2 regions of the Serratia sp. 2723 genome follow, and region 1 is predicted to be linked to the other one. Evidence: predicted binding sites of a transcription regulator. Region 1 holds the regulator's gene; the other holds the start of a gene.

Region 1 (7,909 bases):
CGAGATGATGGCGCTGGAGTCCTGTATTCGTGACGATCTGAATGAGCACGCACCGCGCGCCATGGCCGTGCTGGATCCGGTGAAGGTGATCATCGAGAACATGTCGCAAGACGTGGAAATGGTGACCATGCCTAACCACCCGAACCAGCCGGAAATGGGCAGCCGTGAAGTACCGTTCAGCCGCGAAGTGTATATCGATCGTGCAGACTTCCGTGAAGAAGCCAACAAGCAGTACAAACGCCTGGTGTTGGGCAAAGAAGTGCGCTTGCGTAATGCGTATGTGATCAAGGCCGAACGCGTAGAGAAGGATGCGGAGGGGGAAATCACCACCATTTTCTGTACCTACGACCCTGATACGCTGAGTAAAGATCCTGCCGATGGCCGCAAGGTGAAAGGCGTGATCCACTGGGTGTCTGCGGCACACGCCTTACCGGCAGAAATTCGCCTGTACGATCGTCTGTTCAGCGTGGCTAACCCGGCGGCGGCAGAGGACTTCCTCGCCACCATCAACCCGGAATCGCTGATTATCAAGCAAGGCTTTGTTGAGCCAAGCCTGGCGGGTGCCCAACCGGAAAAAGCCTATCAGTTTGAGCGTGAAGGCTATTTCTGCGCCGACAGCCGCTATTCTACGGCTGAGCGCTTGGTGTTTAACCGCACCGTAGGTCTGCGTGATACCTGGGCCAAGATTGGCGCTTAAACGCTAATTCACCATCGTTTGTTAAAGCGCAGCTTCGGTTGCGCTTTTTTTGTCTTCAAAACCAACCCCCCTTTTTGCCGTTCCCATCTCAGCTATCACTTGATTATCGCCAAGAATTAACCCGTTTTTATCTGGCCTCCGCTCTTATCATTGTTGTTCGTATTTTCGTGATGCGAATTAATATCATTTGTAGAGCGCTCTCATTTTTGTTCAGAACTGTCTTTTTTGTCGTGCTGAAACCTTTCAATTAACAAGGCAATAGCCTGTTTATGTCTCTATTTGATGATTTTATTGAATTTTTTATCAAGAAAGTGACACCGATCATTATTGTAACGAAATATCATCAATGTGTGCACCTTGTCATACTTTGACAAATCTATCTCACTTTTCATTTGATAATTCGCGTCGCGAAAAATAGTCTAGCTACAGTATCAAGGCCGAGATGAATTTTCTTATCCGGCACAATTTTACCCGATTAGGGTTTTTTATTAGCGACCGTGCAGGGCAGTGGTGAACGCAGACGGGCGCACTTTAAAGTCAAAGTCAAAGAGGAATTTACTTATGGGTACGCACGGTGCTCAGCGTAAAACGCTGGCGCTCGCTGTCGCGGGTGCAATATTAGGAAGCGGATTCGTCATGGCCCCAGAAGCGCAAGCTGAAGGGTTTATCGATGACTCTACGCTGACCGGTGGGGTGTATTACTGGCAACGTCAACGCGATCGCAAAGACGTTGAAACCGGTGAGTTTAAAACCAACCTCTCTCACTCTACCTGGAACGCCAACCTGGATTTCACCTCCGGTTATGCGGCGGACATGTTCGGTATCGATGTGGCGGCGTTCACCGCCATAGAAATGGCGGAATCCAGCGAGAGTGGCCACCCAAACGAAATTGCGTTCTCCAGCCGTAACCGTACCTATGACGAAGATTACTCCGGCGATAAAAGCGGTATCAGCCTGTATAAAGCAGCCGGTAAGTTCAAGTATGGCCCGGTCTGGGCGCGTGCCGGTTATATCCAGCCAAGCGGGCAAACGTTGCTGGCCCCGCACTGGAGCCTTATGCCGGGTACCTACCAGGGTGCCGAAGCCGGTGCCAACTTTGACTATGGCGATTCAGGTGCGCTGAGTTTTTCCTACATGTGGACCAACAAGTACAAAGCGCCTTGGCACATCGAGATGGACGACTTCCGTCAGAACGATCGCAAGACCGACGTTTCCTACCTGCACTCGCTGGGTGCCAAATACGATTTCAAGAACAACCTGGTGCTGGAAGCCGCATTTGGCCAGGCGCAAGGCTACGTGAATCAGTATTTCACCAAGGCGTCTTACAAGTTTGATCTGGCCGGTAATCCGCTGACCACCAGCTACCAGTTTTACGGCGCTGAAGACCGTATCGGTGACAATAGCGATCCGAACAGCATCTATGATGGCCTGGCGTGGTTGCAGGCACTGACCTTCGGTTATACCACCGGCCAGTTCAACTGGCGTCTGGAAGGCACCATGGTCAAGGCGGAAGGTAACCAAGGCTTCTTCCTGCAGCGTATGACCCCGACCTATGCCTCCTCAAACGGCCGCCTCGATATCTGGTGGGATAACCGCTCCGACTTTAACGCCAACGGCGAAAAAGCCGTGTTCGGTGGCGTGATGTATGACCTGAGCAATTGGAACCTGCCTGGTATGGCCGTCGGCGCTTCCTACGTTTACGCCTGGGACGCCAAGCCAAGCACCAATCCGATTTACGATCAGAGCCAGCGCCTGAGAGAGAGTGCTTACAGCCTGGATGCGATGTACACCATGCAGGACGGGCGCGCCAAAGGCACCCTGTTCAAACTGCACTTCACGCAGTATGACAACCATTCCGATATCCCAAGCTGGGGCGGCGGTTACGGCAACATCTTCCAGGACGAGAAAGACGTCAAATTCATCGTTATCGCACCGTTCACCATCTTCTAATGCACTCCCCGGTGGCCAGGCTGCCGGGGAAATGTCACAGGACTTTAACCATGAAAAAACTGATGCTGATTATGGCTGCGGTTGCCGGGCTTAGCGCCTGCTCGCAATCTGCCGCGCCCCCGGAAGATGTCAAGCTGCGCCAGGCCTACAGCGCCTGTATCAATACCGCAGAAGGTTCGCCAGAAAAATTGCAGGCCTGCCAGGCGGTGCTGAACGTGTTGAAGCAAGAGAAACAGCATCAACAGTTCGCTGAACAGGAAACCGTGCGGGTGCTGGATTATCAAAGCTGCATCCAGGCCGCCCATACCGGCAATGGCCAGGCGTATGACGCCAAATGCGGCAAGCTGTGGAAAGAAATTCGCGCAAACAACAACTGATTACGCAAGAGGTTGCAGATGAACAAGTTTAAGATGAGTGCTCTCGCCGCCCTGACGGCTACCTTTGGACTCTTGGGCAGTGTAGGTTCTGCCATGGCCAGCCAGCAGGTGGTTGATCAACTCAGCCAGTTGCAGGTCAATTTGAAAATGTTGGATAACCGTGCCGCTGAGAACGGCGTGGACTGTGCCAAGCTGGGTGCCGACTGGGCGTCCTGCCACAAGGTGCTGATCACCTTGACCAACGGCAATCAGGAAATCAAAGATAAAGACTGGGCGATCTATTTCCACAGCCCGCGCCAGACGCTGAAGGTCGATAACGACCAGTTCAAAATCACCCACATTACCGGCGATCTGTATAAGCTGGAGCCGACGGACAAATTCACCAGCTTCCCGGCCAACCAGGCGGTGGAAATTCCGATTATTGCCGAATACTGGCAGCTGTTCCGCACCGACTTCCTGCCGCGCTGGTATGCCACTTCCGGCGATGCTCAGCCGAAGATCCTGTCAAATACCGATACCGAAGATGTTCACCAGTTTGTTGCCCCGTTCACCGGTGACCAGTGGAAGCGTACCAAGGATGACAACAACATTCTGATGGTGCCGGAAAGCCGCTTCACCAAGAACCAGGATCTGAAAGTGTTGCCGATGGCATCGCTGCGTGGGCAAATCATCCCAACCCCGATGGAAGTTAAAGTCCATGCGAAGGATATTGACCTGAGCAAAGGCGTGGCGTTGGAACTGAGCGCCTTGGCCAAGCCAGCGGCAGATGCAGCAGCCGAGCGTTTTGCCCTGTTGGGCATTGAGAGCCAGGAGAGCGGTTATCCGATCAAGACGGATATTAAGCCCGCTGCATTCAAAGGCGATCGGGCCGTGCCAGGTGCCTACCAACTGAAGATCGGCGAGAAAGGTGCCGAGATCGTCGGTTTCGATCAGACTGGGGTGTTCTATGGTCTGCAATCCATCCTGTCGCTAATCCCTTCGGATGGTAGCAAGAAGATCGCGACGCTGGATGCCAAAGATGCACCGCGCTTCCAATACCGCGGCATCTTCCTGGACGTGGCGCGTAACTTCCACCAAAAAGACGCCGTATTGCGCCTGCTGGATCAGATGGCAGCCTACAAGCTGAACAAATTCCACTTCCACCTGACGGATGATGAAGGTTGGCGTATTGAGATCCCTGGCCTGCCAGAGTTGACCGAAGTGGGCGGCCAGCGTTGCCATGACCTGAGTGAAACCACCTGCCTGATGCCGCAATATGGCTCTGGCCCGGCACCGCACGGTGGTTTCTTCTCCCGTCAGGACTATATCGACATCGTTAAATATGCTCAGGCGCGCCAGATTGAAGTGATCCCTGAGATCGACATGCCAGCGCACGCTCGTGCAGCGATTATTTCCATGGAAGCTCGCTACAAGAAACTGCTTGCCGAAGGGAAAGAGAAAGAGGCTAACGAGTTCCGCCTGGTGGATCCGACCGATACCTCCAATACCACCTCGGTGCAGTACTTCAACCGCCAGAGCTACCTGAACCCATGCCTGGATTCGTCCAAGAGCTTTGTGGACAAAGTGATTGGTGAAGTGGCCCAGATGCACAAAGAGGCCGGCCAACCGCTGAAAACCTGGCACTTTGGTGGGGACGAAGCGAAGAACATCCGTCTGGGTGCTGGCTATACCGACGTGAAAAAACCGGAAGCGGGCAAGGGTATCCTCGATCTGAGCAAAGAAGACAAGCCGTGGGCCAAGTCGCAGGTTTGCCAGGCCATCATCAAAGACGGCAAGGTGGCAGATATGGAACACCTGCCAAGCTACTTCGGTCTGGAAGTCAGCCAGTTGGTGAAAGCGCACGGCATTGACAGAATGCAGGCGTGGCAGGACGGCCTGAAAGATGCCAAAGACTCGAAGGCCTTTGCGACCAAGCATGTGGCGGTGAACTTCTGGGATACCCTGTACTGGGGTGGTTTCGACTCGGCTAACGACTGGGCGAACAAGGGTTATGACGTGGTGATCTCTAACCCGGACTACGTCTATATGGACTTCCCATATGAAGTCAGCCCGGACGAACACGGTTATTACTGGGGCACCCGCTTCAGCGACGAGCAGAAGATCTTCAGCTTTGCGCCGAACAACCTGCCGCAGAACGCCGAAACCTCGGTTGACCGTGACGGTAACCACTTCACCGCCAAGAGCGACAAACCATGGCCGGGCGCATATGGTCTTTCCGCACAACTGTGGAGCGAAGTCGTGCGTACCGACCAGCAGATGGAATACATGATTTACCCACGTGCAGTGTCGCTTGCAGAGCGTGCATGGCACCGCGCCAGCTGGGAGCAGGATTACAAAGCTGGCCGTGAGTACAAAGGTGGCGAAACCCACCAGGTCGATACCAAAACCCTGGACCAGGACTGGCTGCGCTTTGCTAACCTGATTGGTCAACGTGAGCTGGCCAAGATGGATAAAGCGGGCGTGAGCTATCGCCTGCCGGTTCCAGGTGCACGTATCGTCGGTGGTCAGTTGGAAGCGAATATTTCTCTGCCAGGTTTGGGGATTGAATATTCCACCGACGGCGGCAAACAGTGGCAGCGCTATGACGATAAAGCGCGCCCTGCGGTAGCGGGTGACGTGCAAATCCGTGCAATCAGCCCGGACGGCAAACGCTTCAGCCGCGCCGAACCGGTGAAAGCGTAAAATAGTGCGAGGTGAGAGCAAACTGCAATAGTGATCATTGAGTGGATATTTTTCCCCGGGCCTGTCCGGGGATTTTTTTCTCTGTCATCCGGGCATAAAAAAACCGCCATGTAGGCGGTTTTCGCGTTCTGGCGCGGGCCAGAATCAATTCTTGTCGTGCAGCGCTTCGTTCTCGCGGCAATCGCCGGTTTCACAGTGGCCGTACAGGTACAGGCTGTGGTTGGTGAGCTTGATACCGTGTTGCTTGGCGATATCGCGCTGACGCACTTCGATGGATTCGTCGCTGAACTCGATCACTTTGCCGCAGTCCAGGCAAATCAGGTGATCGTGGTGGTGTTGCTGAGTCAGTTCGAATACCGACTTGCCGCCTTCAAAATTGTGGCGTGTCACAATACCTGCGTCGTCAAACTGGTTCAGCACGCGGTATACCGTGGCCAGGCCAATTTCTTCGCCCATATCTATCAGTTTTTTGTACAGATCTTCCGCACTGACGTGATGGCATGCCGGATCCTGCAAGACTTCCAGGATTTTGAGTCGCGGAAGAGTGACTTTTAAGCCAGCCTTCTTCAATGCGGAGTTGTTATCAGTCATGCGGATTCAGTCCTGTTACTATGCTAATCAAGTTGAGGCGTTCTCGCCTATGGCATCGGTCGGCACAAAGCGTTAATCGCGTCTCATTATAGAACCGGTTGCTGCAAATAGAAACCGCCGGTTGTTAACAAACATATCTTTGCACTTTTACAGGGTAATCATGCAAAGCTTTGATGGATGGGATAAACCGATGTCTTAGTCTACCGTGGCGAGGCAGGAAGTTACAAACTTGTAGCTTCTATTGCTCTAATCCGTGATGCCGATAACAGAAGGGCGCAGTATACGGCGCCCCTACAATATGTTCAGAGCTTAGCCGACGATCTCGGCCAGGCTCAGCTCTTCACTGATTTGCTTGACCCAGGCGTCTACGCGTTCGTTGGTCAGCTCAGGTTGACGATCTTCGTCAATGGCCAGCCCGATAAAGTGATCGTCATCTGCCAGACCCTTGGAGGCTTCGAAATGGTAGCCTTTGGTTGGCCAATGGCCGACGATGGCCGCACCGCGTGGTTCAATGATGTCGCGGATGGTGCCCATCGCATCGCAGAAATATTCCGCGTAGTCTTCCTGATCGCCACAGCCAAACAGCGCTACCAGCTTGCCGTTAAAGTCGATATCTTCCAGCGTCGGGAAGAAATCATCCCAGTCGCACTGTGCTTCGCCGTAGTACCAGGTTGGGATACCGAGCAGCAGGATGTCAAACGCTGCCAGATCTTCTTTACTGCTTTTGGCGATGTCGTGGATTTCTGCCACGTCGTTGCCGAATTTTTGCTGAAGCGTCTTTTGGATCATCTTGGCAATGTTTTCGGTATTGCCAGTGTCGCTGCCAAAGAAAATGCCTACATGAGCCATAGTGAGAATAACCTTTTAATTCAAATGAATGTATTGCGTAAACGCGGCCTGAGGCGCTGCCAAGGGAAGGCTTGCTCAGCCGTAAATGCGTATCATGCCAGAAATTTGCCCTGAGGTTTTATCGCGTTTATGCGATGCCTCAGCGGAGGTGGAACCGATCTGGCGTCATCCTTAACGCCGTGCCGCGCGTGCGGCAGCAGAGATCAGTGTTCTGGCTGTTCTTCCGCCAGTTGGGCCAACAGCATTTGTTCGATCAATTCGCTGCGGCTGATATTGCGCTGGTCGGCCAGTTTGTTCAGAGCATCTACCGCGTCTGCGTTGATTTTCAGCTCCACACGCCGTAATCCACGCACTTTGTCCCGTCGTAGCTGATTGCGCTTATTAATTCTAAGCTGTTCATCACGGGAAAGCGGGTTGGTTTTCGGGCGCCCTGGACGGCGTTCATCTGCGAACAAATCCAGCGTCGTGCGATCCGTTTGTTCTTTTGCCATTGTTGCGCTACTGCAAGGGAGTTTGCATCAAAAAGCGGTTTACGCTTCCTGACGGTTTGATTTACACAATTCGGGCCAATAAACCCTAACCCAAATTCGCCCCCAGCCAAGCGCAGCTTCACACCTGGACAGGGTGGCAAAATTATAGCGCGCCATATTACCCCAGCAGATGGAGCAACGACAATGCCTAACTTAGCCACAAACGCGCTAAGCTATTCTGTCTAGCGCGTTTTTTCGCCATTTAAGCTCACGGTTGGTCAATAAAACGGTGG
Region 2 (7,909 bases), on a different contig from region 1:
TCAACCACGTTGCCAAGCTGAACCAACGCAGTATCACCGGATCGCAGCCCACGCCGTAACAGGGCGGCGGCTAGACGGTCGGAAAGCTGTTCCAGTTGGCGATAGCTTAAGCTGCGCTGCGGGTCGGTCATCGCAATAGCGTCGTTATCTGCCTGACGGGACAAGATGTCGGTCAATGGCCGATCGATCCAATAGCCGCGTTCGCGGTAACGGCGCGCGAACTCTTCAGGCCAGGGGGTAAAAGCAATTGTCATGGAGGACTCTCTATCCTTGATTTAGGCCAAACGCACGTAGAATGGTGCTGAGTTTGGTGCCAGTTTCGTGCCATTCGGACTGTGGGGAAGAGTCCTGCACGATGCCGGCACCGGCAAACAGGCGTACCTGATTACCCTTGACGGTGCCGCAACGGATGGTGACGACCCATTCTCCGTTGCCCTCGGCGTCGCACCAGCCGACGATGCCACCAAACAGCTGCCGGTCAAACGGCTCAAGCTGTTCGATCAGATCCCGCGCTGCCAGCGTTGGAGTACCGCATAATGCCGGCGTCGGATGCAGCAGACAGGCTAGTGACAGAGCATTCTCTGCCCGATCGGCCACTTCACCATCGATGGGTGTCGAAAGATGCCACAACGTGGTGGTACTGAGTAGTTCGGGGGTTGCGGGAATATGCAAATGACTGCAACGCCCGGCCAAGACCTGGCGCATGCCTTCGGTTACGATTTGGTGTTCATAGCGGTCTTTACCCGAAACCAGCAGTTGTTCGCTGACCGCCCGATCCCGCAGCGGATCCCTTTCGCGCCGTGCCGAACCCGCCAGAGGATTGGAATGGAACTGGTCGCCAAATTTACGCAGCAGCAGCTCCGGGCTGGCTCCCACCAATGCCCCCTCTGCCAGCGGCACGTGGAAATGAAAGCCGTGGGGATTCTGGGCAATGATACGCGCCATCAACGCTTCGTGGTCTACCGGCTTGCTGGTTTCAATGTCCAACAAGCGGGCGAGCACCACCTTATCCAATTGATCACTGTTCGTTGCCTGTACGGCATCGCTAACCATCTGCATAAACTGCGGCTGCGCTGGCAACTCGGTTTGGTGGACAATCTCAGGGATCGGCCCCGCAGCAGGCACTAAACTGGCCTGCAGGGTTTCACGATCGAACCATTGCGTCTGTTGCGGGATAAACAGTGACGAGGGTTGACGAGTATCGAAAGGGATCGCGCCACACAGCAGCGGATCCTTGATGCCTGCCTTGCGGGCCTGTGCAAAGGCCTGCTGTATCGCCTGCTGGAATTGGCCTTGCAGGTCATCACCATCAACCGCAGGCAAGGTGATGCGGGCAAAACACCCTTGAGTGCTCAGACTGCGAAAAGGCGAGGTAAAAAAGAAACCTGAAGTCGGGGATATTGTAGCGGCCTGTGCCAGATCTACCCCCTGTTGCAGGTCCTTTTGCGCTGCGCCCTTAACGGCTACGTCCATAGGTACTTCCTCTTGTTTCATTAACAATAACCAATATAATAATGATTATCATTTGTATTGCATCCGCGATAAAGTACCTGCCAGAACTAACCATGTCAATAAACGTAACCTCTTCTGCTAACCTAGATTAAGGGTTAAACTTGGTGGTTTCAGACCAATGAATAATAATCATTCGGATTAAAAGGATCTCACCGATGTCAATTCCCCTGCGGCTCAGTCTGGCGTTGTTTGGCCTGCTGGTTTTGAGCGTGGTCCAAGCCGAGACTCAAGCCTGGCCGCGCAGTATCGAAACCTCGCACGGCGTTATCACCCTTGACCAACCGCCACAGCGTATCGTTTCCACCAGCGTGACGGTCACTGGTACGTTGTTGGCGATCGACGCCCCAGTGATCGCCAGCGGAGCCACCAGCCCAAACAATAGGCTGTCGGATCAGCAGGGCTTTTTCCACCAGTGGGGAGAGATTGCGGCCAAACGCGGAGTGAAACGGCTCTATATTGGTGAACCCAACGCCGAGGCGATCGCCGGTGAGGCACCGGACCTGATTGTGATGTCCGCTACCGGGGCCGATTCTGCGGTGCGCCTGTACGATCAGCTGTCAGCCATCGCTCCGGTGCTGGTGGTGAACTACGACGATAAAAGCTGGCAGGAACTGGCCAACATCCTTGGCGTAGCGACCGGCCATGAAGCACAAGCGGAGAAGATCGTCAGCGAGTTTGATCGCCGTGAGAAAACGCTGAAACAGCAGATGACATTGCCACCACAGCCCATAACGGCACTGGTGTTTCGCAGCGATGGCAAGAACGCCAATCTGTGGAGCGCCGACTCATCCCAAGGGCAACTGCTGCAACAGCTAGGATTTACCCTGGCCACCTTGCCGCCCAAACTCAACGCCAGCACCAGCCAAGGGGCGCGTAAAGACATCATCCAACTCGGCGGAGAAAATCTGGCTGAAGGCTTGAATGGCCAGACACTGCTGTTATTCGCCAACGACGAAAGCGATGTGCAGCGGCTGATGAGCAACAGTTTCCTGGCCCATCTGCCAGCAGTGGAGAGTAAACGGGTTTACGCGCTGGGGAACGACACCTTCCGTCTGGATTATTACAGCGCCAGCAACTTGCTGACGCGTCTGGAAAAGCTGTTTATTTCTCCGTAGCCGCAGTGGCGGGTTGGAGTTTCTCGCTCTGCCCGCCCATGCTCACGTTGCGCAGCCCGCGCATGGCAAACGCCAGCACCACAGCCAGCAGCGCCGCGCCAAAACCGAAGCTGGTCGAACTCATCGCTGGCAGCATAAATGCCCCCATCGCGCCAAGCAGCAAGGCACCAAGCGCATCCCCCACCACGTTCTGCGCGGTCCACAGGCCGTTAATCCGGCCCAGAAACGCGTCCGGCGTCAGATTTTGTATCAGGCCATATTGCAGCAGCGAGTTCAGCGCACTGAGGTAGCCAAACACCACCAGGCATAGCAGCGCCATGCCGTACCAAGGCATCAAGCCAAACAGCCCCACAGCTACGAAAGCCGCTATCGCCGTTATCAACATCATCCAGCCTGGCCGTGCCACCTGAGCCACCCGGCCACTGGTAAATGCGCCAATCGCCGCACCTAATGGCACCGCCGCATACATGATCCCCAAACTCTGGGTGGTGACCTGCCACATGCCCGAGATAGCTGGATATAACACGCGCACCGCACTAGCCATGGTCATCAGCGCACCAATCAGCGCCACCATGCCAATCACCTTGTTCTGGAACAGGAAGGTGAAGCCGCCGATCAGCGCCCGCAACGGATGTTCGCGAGGCTGGGGCGGCGGTGGCAACTGAGGCAATTTTAATAACGGGATCAAGGTGATCAACGTCCCCAAGGCCGCCAGCGCATAGTTCCAACTGATACCCGCCCCGGCGATCACCAGCCCGCCGATAGCGGGAGACAGAATCGACCCAAAGCGCACGGTCAGCATACTGATGGCACCGGCCTGCACGATATTCTCACGGCCAACGATGGCCGGTGTCGCGGCCAGCAACGCCGTCACGCCCACGGCACCAAAAAATCCGTCCCACACCGCGAGAAGGTAAATGGCCGTTAGTGAAGGCGCTGGCAACGCAGCATTGAGGCACAGGCCAAGAAAACCCACGCCACAGGTTGAGCGCGCAAACAGGATCAGGCGACGGCGTTCATAGCGATCGGCCAACACTCCTCCCATCAGCAAACCGGCAAACATGCCGCTGCCCGCCAGGGTTACCGCCAGCCCAACCAACAGGGTTGAGCCGGTTAACGCCTGGATCTGCACCGGAATGGCTATCGCCATCAGGCCCAATGCCAGGATCGAAATAAAACGGGCAGAGAATACGGCACGAAAAGCGGGGTTGGTCCTAAGCAGGCCAAAATCGAGCAAAATAGAGGGTTTATTCATCTGGTAATCACCACAACTTATATCCTTGATCTTCCACAAACAATGACACGATATTCGATAGGCACGGTGCTAGTGCTGGCCAGGCTGCCATGCTACCATAGATAAACATAATCAATAATGATAATAGATATCATTGATATTCAATTAATAATGGGCTGTCATGTTCCGGCTTACACCTAATTGCTCTCCACCGCTTCCCGACCGCAGGGGCATACTGTTTCTGGGGTTATCCCGCGCCTTCTGGCAGCGCCTGTTTGGCCTGCTGTGCGCCATTGTCGTGCTTTTAGCCGTAATTGTGCTCAGCCTGTCGCTGGGGGCTAAATCCATTCCTTTCAGTAACGTCGTTGCCGCGCTGAGCGGCCAATGCAGCGGCGCAGACTGCGTCATCATTACCGAAGCCCGCCTGCCACGCACGCTGATCGGCATATTGGCTGGCATCGCGCTTGGGCTGGCTGGCGCGCTGATGCAAACCCTCACCCGCAATCCGCTGGCGGATCCCGGCATTTTAGGCGTTAACTCCGGAGCCGGCTTCGCCGTTGTATTGGGCATAACCTTTTTTGGCGCGGCCACCGTCAGCCAGTATCTGTGGTTTGCCTTTGCCGGAGCGCTGTTTGCCTCGCTGCTGGTAGCGCTGGTAGGTGCTCTGGGTGGCAGCCGAGTTAATCCTGTGCGCCTGACGCTGGCTGGGGTGGCATTGGCTGCTGTGCTGGAAGGGATGACCACCGGCATCGCTCTGCTCAACCCTTTGGTGTTCGATCAGCTGCGTTTCTGGCAGGCCGGTTCACTCGACATTCAGAATATGGCGGTAGTACGCACCGTCGCATTGCCAATCCTGCTGGGCACGCTGATAACCCTGTGGCTTAGCAAGGCGCTGAACAGCTTGAGCATGGGGAGTGAATTAGCCGCGGCGCTCGGCACTGGCATTATCCGCACTCAACTGCTTGGCCTGATAGCTATTACGCTGCTGTGTGGCGGAGCTACCGCCGCCGTTGGCCCTATTGCCTTTGTCGGGCTGATGATGCCCCACATTGCCCGCCGCTTGGCGGGTTCCGAATTAAGTTGGATGTTACCCTGGACATTGGTTTTAACTCCAATCCTGCTACTTAGCGCTGATTTACTGGGGCGCTTTCTGGTCGCGGGGGAACTGCGGGTTTCCATTGTACTTTCCCTGATCGGCGCGCCGATGTTGATTATGTTGGTGCGTCAGCGCCGTATGTTCCGGCGGGGAGGATAAAATGAACCTGTTGGTTTCCCGCCAGATCCTCGCCAAAAAGCCGTTTCGGCTGGCGCGACCGTTGGCAACTGCCCTGCTGTTGTTATTCGCCTGCCTTGCGCTGGCGGTTTATGCCCTCGGTTCTGGTACCTTGCAGCTCAGCGCTGCGCAGGTGATCGACGCGTTACGCGGCGAAGGCCCGGCCAATCTTGCAGTGATCGTCACCCAGTGGCGTTTGCCACGTGTCGCCATGGCTTTACTGTTGGGGGCGGCGCTCGGCCTCAGCGGTGCAATTTTCCAGTCACTATTGCGTAACCCGCTCGGCAGCCCTGACGTAATTGGTTTCAATACGGGAGCCTATAGCGGCGTGCTGGTCGCCATCGTGCTGTTTAACAGCAGCGTTATCGGCATTACCTCCGGGGCGTTGGCCGGTGGCCTGCTTACCGCCGGGGTGGTTTATCTGTTGGCCTGGAGCAACGGGGTAGAAACCTTCCGTCTGATTATTGTCGGGATTGCCGTTCGCGCCCTGTTGCTGGCAGCCAATACCTGGATGATCGTCAGCGCCTCGCTGGAAGCGTCCATGACCGCCGGGTTGTGGAACGCCGGTTCCCTCAACGGTGTCACCTGGGCGAAAAGCCTGCCGGTGCTGGCAGTGCTACTGATGGCGTTACTGCTGTTGCTAACCTTGACACGGCGTATGCGGCTGCTGGAAATGGGGGATGACACCGCCTGCGCACTCGGCGTTGGCGTAGAACGTTCCCGTTTACTGCTGTGGCTGACAGGCGTGGTGCTAACCGCTGCCGCCACCGCCGTGGCCGGGCCGATTTCCTTTATTGCTCTGGTCGCCCCGCAAATTGCCCGCCGCCTGTGCGCCAATCAGAACGTCCTGCTGCTCACCGCGCTGACCGGTGCCTTATTATTGCTGGCGGCCGATGTGGCAGCGCAGCGCCTGTTTATGCCTTATCAGTTGCCGGTCGGCGTGTTGACCGTCAGCCTCGGTGGCATTTATCTGATTTGGTTACTAATCCGTGAGTCACGAAAAAAATGAATGCTGAAACCCCGTTCACCGCACCTCTGCGTGCCGAAAACCTGACGCTGAGCTACGACAAGAAAATCGTCGCACGCGATCTTTCAGTGTCTATTCCTCATGGCGAACTGACGGTCATAATCGGGCCAAACGCCTGTGGCAAGTCCACGCTGCTGCGCACCCTCAGCCGCCTGATGCAACCCCAGGCGGGCTCGGTATGGCTGAACGGTCGACAAATTCGGGAATATCCCACCAAGGAAGTCGCACGCCAACTGGGCCTGTTACCACAAAGCTCGATTGCCCCGGGCGATATCACGGTGTTCGATCTGGTTGCCCGTGGCCGCTACCCTCATCAGAGCCTGTTCAGCCGCTGGCGCGAAGAAGATCAGCTGGCGGTGGAGCAGGCTATGCGCTCAACCGGCGTTGCTCAGTTGGCCGATCAACCCGTCGATACCCTTTCCGGTGGCCAACGCCAGCGGGTGTGGATCGCCATGGTGTTGGCCCAGCAAACGCCGCTGCTGCTGCTGGATGAACCGACCACCTGGCTGGACATCACTCACCAAATCGATCTGCTGGAGCTGCTGCGCCAGTTGAACCGGGTGAACCATTACACGCTGGTGGTAGTGCTGCACGATCTCAACCATGCCTGCCGCTATGCCACCCATCTGATCGCCATGCGCGACGGCAAAGTGGTGGCCGAGGGCGCGCCAAAAGACATTGTTACGCCGGAATTGATCGAGGAAGTTTACGGGTTGAAGTGCGTGATCATCGACGATCCGGTTTCGCATACGCCGCTGGTGGTGCCATTGGGGAAATAGCGGCCAGCAAACTCACGATGAAAACCAGGCCACCGGCTGATAGCCGATGACACTACTGAGACTTCATCACCGTGAGCGCGCCAGCCCTCTAACTAACGTGTTTTATGCTGGGCACCCATCTACTGGGTAAATGGGGCCGTGCAAGTTGAAAAACCTTTACGCAGGCAGCCACAGCCGTGCTCCATTTACTTGGCTGGTGCGACATCCAATACCGTTACGTTATAGACCATGGTCGATCCCGGCAGGATATCCGGGGGCAGACCTTTATCGCCGTAAGCCAGGCTTGGCGGTACGACCATCGTGATACTGCCGTGATTTTGCAGCTTCGAGATCGCCGTTCTGAATATCGGTGGATAGCTGCTCAGTAACTGGGTGACCGAGGTGCCTGCCGCCTGCATATCCTTGACGACTTTACCGTTGATCAGGCTCTCTTTTACCGCCACGCTGATCATGTTGTTCGCGCCAATAGCCCCCTTTCCGGCCTTATCGATCCGGTAAAAGTAACCTAACGCCTCTTTTTTCACCTGTTTTTGCTTGGCAAACTGCTCGATGTAACGTGCGCCTGCCTTTTCGGTGTCCAATTTTTGCTGCTGTGCATTACGTTGCACCAACTTTGCGCTGGCATCCAACGCCTTGTCGATCTGCTCCGGTTGCAGCTTGAGCTTGCCCGCGAAGGTATCCTGCACCCCCGCCAGCGCCAGACGGCTGTCCACTTCAACCCCCTGAGCCGCCCGCTGTTTGAGCAAGGCCAACATGTCTTCTGCCAGGGAACTACCGATGGCATAATCACGGATCTCAAGCTCTGACTTCGGCTCTATGATTTCTCGTGGCTGCGTAGCCAACTGCTGCTGCAGTCGGCTGTTTTCCGCCTGTTGCTGTTCGTTGGCTACTTTCAGCATCGTCAGTTGGTTGTGCAGGCTTTCATCCAGCGCAAGCTGCAGGATGGGTTTAGCTTCAGTTTTCGCCGAT

Evidence for each region. The regulator Fur, encoded in region 1, represses iron uptake genes when iron is present. The targets are predictions, from matches to a motif close to ATAATAATGAGAACNACTATCAA.
Region 2: a site for Fur is predicted at 4,000-4,022, ahead of fepD (Fe(3+)-siderophore ABC transporter permease). Genes of this name have one in related genera too.

Annotation. Positions count from the first base shown of each region.
Region 1 is NZ_JBNDIN010000003.1:57,503-65,411, reverse strand. Features, by position in the region: gene glnS (glutamine--tRNA ligase) at 1-697, shown strand, start outside; gene chiP (chitoporin ChiP) at 1,259-2,647, shown strand; gene chiQ (ChiQ/YbfN family lipoprotein) at 2,698-3,024, shown strand; gene ABIE29_RS05170 (beta-N-acetylhexosaminidase) at 3,043-5,706, shown strand; gene fur (ferric iron uptake transcriptional regulator) at 5,851-6,297, opposite strand; gene fldA (flavodoxin FldA) at 6,607-7,146, opposite strand; gene ybfE (LexA regulated protein) at 7,350-7,637, opposite strand; gene ybfF (esterase) at 7,885-7,909, opposite strand, start outside.
Region 2 is NZ_JBNDIN010000027.1:3,492-11,400, forward strand. Features, by position in the region: gene ABIE29_RS23250 ((2,3-dihydroxybenzoyl)adenylate synthase) at 1-254, opposite strand, end outside; gene ABIE29_RS23255 (isochorismate synthase) at 265-1,473, opposite strand; gene fepB (Fe2+-enterobactin ABC transporter substrate-binding protein) at 1,668-2,627, shown strand; gene entS (enterobactin transporter EntS) at 2,614-3,882, opposite strand; gene fepD (Fe(3+)-siderophore ABC transporter permease) at 4,043-5,116, shown strand; gene fepG (iron-enterobactin ABC transporter permease) at 5,118-6,143, shown strand; gene ABIE29_RS23280 (ATP-binding cassette domain-containing protein) at 6,140-6,940, shown strand; gene ABIE29_RS23285 (FKBP-type peptidyl-prolyl cis-trans isomerase N-terminal domain-containing protein) at 7,126-7,909, opposite strand, start outside.